2 regions of the Microbacterium sp. GQ128 genome follow, and region 1 is predicted to be linked to the other one. Evidence: predicted binding sites of a transcription regulator. Region 1 holds the regulator's gene; the other holds the start of a gene.
What was found. The regulator HrcA, encoded in region 1, represses chaperone genes, less so after heat shock. The targets are predictions, from matches to a motif close to TTNGCACTCGNNNNNNNCGAGTGCNAA.
Positions count from the first base shown of each region.

Region 1 (4,372 bases):
TGATGCCCCTCCCCTTGATGGTCAGGACGTCCCCGGACTGCACGCCGGAACGGATCTCGAGATCGACCTCGCCGTCGAGTCCCTGGATCGTGGTCTCGGTGCCGAGGATCGCGTCGGTCATCGACACCTCGAGCGTGGCCAGCAGGTCGTCGCCCTCCCGGCTGAAGGCGGGGTGGGCGTTGACCGTGACCTCGACGTAGAGGTCGCCGTTGGGGCCGCCCGCCTTGCCGACCTCTCCCGAGCCGGGCAGTTGGAGGCGCAGACCGGTCTCGACGCCGGCTGGGATGTCGAGCGAGACCGTGCGACGCGAACGCACGCGACCCTGGCCGCCGCAGGTGCCGCACGGGAACGGGATGGTGGTGCCGTAGCCCTCGCAGGTGCCGCAGGGCTGGGAGGTGACGACGTTGCCGAGCAGGCTGCGCACCTGGCGCTGCACATGACCGGAGCCGCCGCAGATGTCGCAGGTGACCGGGGAGGTCCCCTCCTGGCAGCAGGAGCCGTTGCACGTCTCGCACAGCACCGCGGTGTCGACGTCGATGTCGCGGTGCGCACCGAACACGACGTCGCCGAGGTCGAGCGTGACACGGACGAGCGCGTCCTGGCCGCGCTCCCTGCGCGAGCGGGGTCGCGCCCCGCGACCGCCGCCCTGGGACGCGCCGAAGAACGTCTCGAAGATGTCGCCGAAACCGCCGAATCCGCCGAAGTTGCCGGCAGCGCCGTCTCCCCCGCCCATGTCATAGCGGCGCCGTGACTCGTCGTCGCTCAGCACGTCGTACGCGTGCGTGACGAGCTTGAACTTCTCCGCCGCATCCTCACCGGGATTCACGTCCGGGTGCAGCTGTCGCGCGAGGCGTCGATACGCCTTCTTGATCTCGTCGGTGGAAGCGTCTCGGGACACCCCGAGAACCTCATAGTGGTCCGCCACAATCGCCTTTCTGCGTGTGTCTTCCGGCGCGACCGCGTCAGCGGCCGGCCTCGTCTTCGTCGAGCATCCGCGACAGGTAGCGGGCGACGGCCCGCGCCGCAGCGAGGTTGCTCGGGTAGTCCATCCGCGTCGGCCCCATCACGCCGACGCGCGCGGTGCCGCTGGGTGCGGCGTAGTTGCTTGCGACGATAGATGCCTCGCCCAGACCGAACGGCGCATTCTCGGTGCCGATGCTGGCGGCGAGCCCGTGCTCGTCGGTCACCATCTCGCTCATCAGCCGCAGCAGCGTCACCTGCTCCTCGATGGCCTCGAGGAGCGGATGGATGCTGCCGCGGAAGTCCTGCTCACGGCGGGCCAGCGTGGCCGCTCCTGCCATCACCAGACGCTCCTGTCGGAACCCGCCGAGCTCATCCATGACGACGCTCGCGATCGCGCGCAGCACGAGGTCTTTCGGAGCGTCTTCCGCGGCCAGCAGGGTCTGGAGCCGGTCGGAGGCCTCGCCGATGCCGTGGCCGGTGATCAAGGCGGCCATGCGTGCACGCAGCACCGCCATCTCGGCCTCGTCGATGGCCTCCGGCAGCAGCGCCACGCGTTGCGACACACCGCCGGCGTCCGTCACCAGCACGATGAGGAGTCGGTTGGGCGCCAGTGCGACCAGCTCGACGTGCGTGACATGAGCCCGCGCGAACGACGGGTACTGCGCGAGCGCGACCTGACCGGTGAGCTGCGTCAGCACCCGCACGGTGCGCACCATCAGATCGTCGAGGTCGGCGGGCTCACCGAGGAACGATTCGATCGCCGAGCGCTGGGCCGACGAGAGCGGCCGCAACTGCGCCAGGTGATTCACGAAGACGCGGTAGCCCTTGTCGGTCGGCACCCGACCGGACGAGGTGTGCGGAGCCGTGATGAGCTCCTCGTCCTCGAGCAGCGCCATGTCGTTGCGGATCGTCGCCGCTGAGACGCCGAAGGAGTGCCGGTCGACGATGGAGCGGCTGCCGACGGGCTCGTGGGTCTCGACGTAGTCCTGCACGATCGCGCGGAGAACCTGGAGTCCTCGCTCTGTGACCATCGCCCTTCCCTTCCGCTGGCACTCGGACGTTCAGAGTGCCAATCCTACCCCGTGCAGCTCCGGATTCTCCGTACCGCGGACACCCGACCCTAGGATGACGCTCATGACCTCCTCGCCTCAGACCACGCTGTCGACCGGCGCCGTGCGCGGTTCCGAAGAGGAGGGGGTCGCCCGTTTCCTCGGCCTCCCCTTTGCCGCACCGCCGTTCGGCGAGAACAGGTTCCGGGCGCCGCAGCCGGCACGCGCGTGGGAGGGCATCCGTGAAGCGACGCAGTTCGGCCCCACTGCTCCGCAGCTCCCCTACGCCGGCGCGATCGGCGAGCTCCTCGGCTCGGTGCGCATCGACGGCGACGACATCCTCACGGCCAACGTCTGGGCGCCGATCGGGGCTTCGGCGGCACCGGTGCTTCTGTGGATCCACGGCGGCGCGCTGGAGCGCGGCACCGCCGCTCTGCCCCTCTACGACGGCACGGTGTTCGCGAAGGCGGGGATCGTCTTCGTCTCGATCAACTACCGTCTGGGATCGGAGGGATTCTCGGTGCTCGAGGATGCGCCGAGGAACCTGGGCCTGCGCGACGCCGCCGCGGGGTTGGCGTGGGTGCATCGCGAGATCTCCGCCTTCGGCGGCGATCCGGCGCAGATCACCGCGATGGGAGAATCCGCCGGCGGGGCGATCGTCGCCGGGCTTCTCGCGCGAGAGGATTCCCGCGCGCTGATCCATCGCGCCATCATCGAATCCGGGCCGCTCGCTGCGCAACCGGTGAAGAAGGCGGGCCGGGTGACCGCGCAGCTCGCGAAGAGACTCGGGGTCCGCGCCGACCGCGCCGCGTTCGCCGAGGTCTCGCCCGAACAGCTGCTCGCTGCCAGGAAGGCGCAGTCCGCCGGATCCTCTCCGCTGGGTGGAGCTCCCGGCTTCCAGTTCGCCATCGACCCGGAGAGCCTGCCCCGCTCTCCGCAGGAGGTGCTCGGCGAGATCGACACACCGATCCTGATCGGCAGCAACACCGACGAGTACCGCCTGTGGTTCCCACCCGAAGCCTTGGCCGGGATCGGCGAGCTGAAGCTGCAGGCCGCGCGGATCCTCTCCCGCATCCCGCGACGTGCGGTGCGGGAGTACCGCTCGGCCTTCCCCGGAGCGAGCACGGGCGAGGTGTTCGGGCAGCTCGTCACGGACATGCTGCTGCGGGCGCCGTTGAGCCGCCTGGCAGCCGCACGGCCGGGTCTCACCCACGTGTACGAGTTCGCGTGGCCGAGCCCGGTTCGCGATCTGCGCGCCGCGCACGCACTGGAGCTCGGGTTCGTGTTCGATCGCCTCACGGACGACGAGACGGTGCGGTTGGCGGGCCCGGGCGCGCCACAGGCGCTCGCGGACGAGATGAACGCGGCCTGGATCGGATTCGTCACGAACGGCGACCCGGGCTGGCCGGTGTACGGCTCCGGCCGACGGACGCGGATCTTCGATGCCACGAGTGCGACGCTGCCACAGCGCCGAACGACGGGGATGGATCTGCTCCCGGGCTGAACCGCCCCCGATCAGGGGATCAGTCGGTGAGCTCCCGCACCACGGCATCCGCGAGAAGTCGACCGCGCAGCGTGAGCTGGACACGGCCCCGGATGGCGGCGGACGGGTCCACGAGCCCATCGGCGATCAGCCCGGCGACGCGACTCCGGTTCGCGGCGGGCACCTCGTCGACCGCGATCCCCTCACGGATGCGGCTCAGCAGCAGGATGCGCTCCAGCGTCCGCGACTCGGCATCCGGCCGCTCCGTTCCTGCTGCGGGCGACTCGGACGCCGCGAGCCGCTGTGTGTACGCCGCGGGGTGCTTCACGTTCCACCAGCGCAGCCCGGCGACGTGGCTGTGCGCACCGGGGCCGAACCCCCACCAGTCGCTCCCCCGCCAGTACGCGAGATTGTGTCGCGAGCGCTGCTCGGGCGTACGCGCCCAGTTGCTGACCTCGTACCAGTCGAAGCCACCCGCCGCGAGACGCGCATCGGCGAGCTCGTACATGTCGGCCTGCAGATCGTCATCGGGGGTCGGAACCTCTCCGCGGCGGATCTGGCGGGCGAGCTTCGTCCCGTCCTCGATGATCAGCGCGTACGCGGAGATGTGGTCGGACTCGAGCGCGAGCGCCGCGTCGAGCGAGGCCTCCCAGTCCGCGAGCGTCTCCCCCGGCGCCCCGTAGATCAGATCGACGCTGACGGCGAGACCGGCATCCTTCGCCGCAGCGACCGCGGTGGTCACGTTCTCAGGCCGATGTGTGCGGTCGAGGGAGGCGAGCACGTGAGGCACGGCCGACTGCATGCCGACCGACATCCGCGTGACACCGGCGGCGGCCAGCGTGAGCGCGACCGCGGGCGTCACCGTATCGGGATTCGC
Region 1 is NZ_JCAXDY010000001.1:267,684-272,055, reverse strand. Features, by position in the region: gene dnaJ (molecular chaperone DnaJ) at 1-925, opposite strand, end outside; gene hrcA (heat-inducible transcriptional repressor HrcA) at 963-1,994, opposite strand; gene AC6CHX_RS01280 (carboxylesterase/lipase family protein) at 2,098-3,516, shown strand; gene hemW (radical SAM family heme chaperone HemW) at 3,536-4,372, opposite strand, start outside.

Region 2 (4,372 bases), on a different contig from region 1:
CCGCGGAGCTCCGGGCGCTGCAGCGGAAGGCCTATGGGCGAGGCGGGCAGCTGACGGAGGTGGAATCCGAGCGCCTGCGCGCGCTCGAGGACGGGGGCACCGCGCAGCCGACCGCGGATGTCGCGGACGCTCCCGACCCGATCCAGCCCCACGGCGCGCCGGAGGCGAAGGCGGAGGAGGCGGAGGAGACGCAGTCGCAGTCGCAGACGCAGGATGCGCAGGAGACGCGGTCGCACACGCGGGATGCGCAGGAGACGCAGGAGACGCAGGAGACGCCGGCCCGTGGCGTCACGCGCCGGCGGGCCATCGTGGCGCTGATCGCCGCGACCGCCGCTGTCCTCGCCATCGGGGTCGGCATCGGCGGGGCGCTCTTCGCGCCGCGAGACGCGAGTATCCCGCTGACGCCGGAGCAGCAGCAGCGCCGCGGAGAGCTGGCGACCGACGCGTTCGACCCCGGTTCCCTCCGTGCGGTCGCGCAGAACGCCGGCGCACTGGTCTGGTACGCGACGCAGGATGGCGGATCCGTGGCCTGCCTGATCCTCGATGTCGATGAGTTGTCGCAGACGAACTGTCTCGCCGTGGAGGAGACGGAGCGCGGACTGTCGGCGGCTCTGTCGCTGCCCTCCGAAGCTTCGGGCGAGGTGGCAACCTCCGACACCGTCTACGCCACGATGCTGATGTCGACGGCGGGGGAGCCGCTGGTCGCCATCCAACGGTGGGGCGGGGTGGATTCGCTCACGGCCCAGTTCCCCGAAGAGGTGCGCGACCGCGCCGAGTCGCTGTTCACGGATGGCTTCGAACTCGGTCTCTCGCTCGTCGGGACGTTCCGCAGCGCGCCGGTGTGGCTGGCGGATCGGCTCTCGGATGCGGGAGTGACGGAGCGATGCCTGATCGTGGATGCCGCCGGTCCCGTGGTGTGCAAGGGCGTCGACACCGCGGTCGCGGAGGGGCTCGGCATGGAGCTCGTATCGGTCGACCAGGCGACGGGCGGCACAGAGGCGGTCACTGCGCTCGACCTGCGGTTCACGAGCCAGCACACGCCGTATCTGACGGTCTCGGTCGGGGCCGAGGAACTCGAGGCTGAGGAGCTCGAGGCCGTGGACGACCCCCACATGATTCAGGTGTCGCCGGGTGAGCAGATCGAGATCCCGGACACGGGCGACGACGGCTGACCGCGTCCGAGCGCGGTGGCGGTCAGCTCGCGGCAGGAACCCGATCGGCGAGGATCGCCCGCCGCTGATCGCCGATGCGCGCGAGGATCAGCGTCGCTTCCTGATCGCCGCGCAGCACGAGCTTCTTCCGGAACGTCGCAGGGTCGATGTCGACGCCGCGCTTCTTGATCTCGATGCGACCGATGCCGTGCGCCTTGAGAGCGGCGCTGATGGCCTTGGGGTTGGCGGGCAGGGTCTCGCGCACGCGGAACGACTGCACGAACGGGCTCGTCAGGGCGGCATCCGACGTGAGGTAGGCGATGTGCTCGTCGAGCATCCCGGCATCGAGGCTCCGGGCGACATCGCCGATCAGGCGGGCACGGATCACGGCGCCGTCGGGCTCGTGCAGGAACGCGCCGAGCTCGCGCACCGGTTCGTCGGCGACGTCGGCCGGTGCGGTCATCTCGTGCGACCGGTCGCCCCGGATCACGAGTGCCGAGCGCCGCACGCCGTCGCGGGCGAGGGCGCCGCTCCATACGACCAGCTCGACGACGCTGCCGTCGGCGCTCACCCACTGCGCCTCGGCGTCGGCGGGAAGCGCGTCGCGGTCGTGCGCGGGGCCGAGCTTGATGCCCGTCGGCACGCGCGCGGCGACGTCGAACGCCCAGTCCAGCGAGGGGGAGTAGTCGTCGGCGGACACGCGACGGGTCTCGCTGTGCCCGGAGGTGCGCCGCGCGGGGTCCATCCAGGTCGCGCGCCCGGCCTCCGAGTCGTCGAAGGCGTCCTCCGCCGTGCTGTGCCGCACCACCGCACCCTCTCCGAAGGGCGCGAGGTTGTAGGCCGCGATGGCGGCGGTGACCTCGTCGGCATCGACGGCGAGCACATCGAGCCCGGCTCCGGCGAACGCGAGCGCGTCGCCGCCGATCCCGCACCCGAGGTCGGCCACGGCCGTGAAACCCGCGCTGCGGATCCGCTGTGCATGTCGTGCGGCCACCCCGAGCCGTGTCGCCTGCTCGAGCCCGGCTCTGGTGAAGAGCATCCGCGCGGCGAAGGGGCCGAACTTCGCCGACGCCTTGGATCGCAGGTGCGCCTGACCGACGACCGCCGAGACCAGCTCGGGGGAGTGCCCGGCGGCGCGCAGCCGCGACACGGCGCGCGCGACGTCGGCCGTCGACTCGACGGCCCCGACCGCGTCGAGCAGTTCGAGACCGGCGGGGGTCAGCAGGGCACGCAGCTCGGACATCTCCACGCCCTCAGCCTATTCCCGCCCGTGCCCGTGAATCGCGGCGTGCGTTGGCACTCGCATTGCATGAGTGCCAGCCCAGCGCATAGACTGGATTAGCACTCTCGGGTTGAGAGTGCGAACAAGTCTTTCGTGTCAGTGTCAAGAAAGAAGAGGTAGACCGTGTCGGTTTCCATCAAGCCGCTCGAAGACCGCATCGTCATCCAGCAGGTCGAGGCCGAGCAGACCACCGCGAGTGGCCTGGTCATCCCCGACACCGCCAAGGAGAAGCCCCAGGAGGGCGAGGTCGTGGCTGTCGGCCCCGGCCGCATCGACGACAACGGCAACCGCGTTCCGATCGACGTCGCCGTCGGCGACCGTGTCCTGTACAGCAAGTACGGTGGCACCGAGGTGAAGTTCGGCGCAGACGAGTACCTCGTCCTGTCCGCTCGCGACGTCCTGGCGGTCGTCGTCCGCTGATCTGCTGAACCCGGCTCCGTCCCTCTCGAAGAGGGCGGGCCAGGTCCCGGAAGGGGCTCGGATGCGTGTGCATCCGAGCCCCTTCTGCATCCCGCCATCGGGCATCCGATTCCTGCCGATCTCCGCGGGGCGGCCGACCGGCGCACTCCGCGCCTCCACCGCGGGAATAGGGTTGTGCGGTGACCCCCGAGACGACCCGCGCCACTCAGACCGCCGGAGTCGCGTACGCCGGATCCGCCTACCTCCTCTGGGGCGTGCTCCCGCTCTACTTCCTCCTCCTCGTCCCGACCGGTCCGTGGGAGGTCGTCGCATGGCGGGTGCTCCTGTCGTTCGTCTTCTGCCTCCTGCTGCTCACGGTCACGCGCGGCTGGGCACCGTTCGGTGTGATCCTGAGGCAGCCGAAGCTGCTGGGGTGGACGGCGCTCGCCGGTCTGCTGATCTACGTCAACTGGCAGGTGTTCCTCATCGGAACCCTCAGCGACAACGTGGTCGAGACGAGCCTGGGCTACTTCATCAACCCCATCACGACCGTGCTGCTGGGTGTCTTCGTGTTGAAGGAGCGCATCCGGAAGCTGCAGTGGGCCGCGATCGCCATCGCCGCGATCGCGGTGGTCGTGATCGTCGTGGCCTACCGCGCCTTCCCGTGGATCGCGCTCTCGCTGACCGCGTCGTTCGGGGTGTACGGGCTCATCAAGAAGAAGATCGGTTCGGCGGTGGACGCCGTCAGCGGTCTGACCCTGGAGTCGTTCTGGCTGATCCCGATCGCCGTCGTGCAGCTCATCGTGGTCGCCTCGACCCCCGCAGGCCTCACGATGGGCGGGAACGGATGGGCCCACGCGGTGCTGCTGGCATTCGCCGGCGTCGCGACGGCGGTCCCTCTGCTGCTGTTCGCGGCGGGCACCCGGAGGATCAACCTCACGGTGATCGGGATGATCCAGTTCATCACCCCGGTGATGCAGTTCGTGATCGGTGTCGCGGTCCTGCACGAGCCCATGCCGCCCGAGCGCTGGGCCGGGTTCATCATCGTCTGGATCGCGATCGGCGTCTTCGTCGTCGACCTGCTGATCGCCGCCCGCCGAGGGCGCAGGATCGCGCAGCCCGAACTGGTGTGAACCCGCGGTTCTCCGGCCCGGAAACCCGGTGTCGGATCGTTAACGCACCGAGATACTTGCACCCCCTGTGCGCGGGCCCCACGCCCTAGTGTTAGAGCACCCGCCCGTGGTCACAATCCACGTTCAGTTACGCAAGGGAGCATCATGAACGCATTGAAGGGCTCGCGCACCGCGAAGGTCTTCGCCGGGATCGCTTTGATCAGCGCATCCGCCATCGTCATCGCCGGCTGCAGCAGCACGCCGAACGCCGAGCCGAGCGAAGGCGGTGAGAAGCCGGCCGTCGATCTGACGCTCAAGCTCGGCTCGCTGCTTCCCGCGACCGGTTCGCTCGCGTTCCTCGGCGCACCGATGGAGGCCGGCGTCCAGCTGGCCGTCAACGAGATCAACGAGGCCGACGCCGGTGTGAC
Region 2 is NZ_JCAXDY010000003.1:522,544-526,915, forward strand. Features, by position in the region: gene AC6CHX_RS12655 (hypothetical protein) at 1-1,172, shown strand, start outside; gene AC6CHX_RS12660 (class I SAM-dependent methyltransferase) at 1,195-2,400, opposite strand; gene groES (co-chaperone GroES) at 2,557-2,853, shown strand; gene rarD (EamA family transporter RarD) at 3,033-3,965, shown strand; gene AC6CHX_RS12675 (ABC transporter substrate-binding protein) at 4,110-4,372, shown strand, end outside.
Region 2: the regulator HrcA is predicted to act here: its motif matches at 2,445-2,471, upstream of groES (co-chaperone GroES).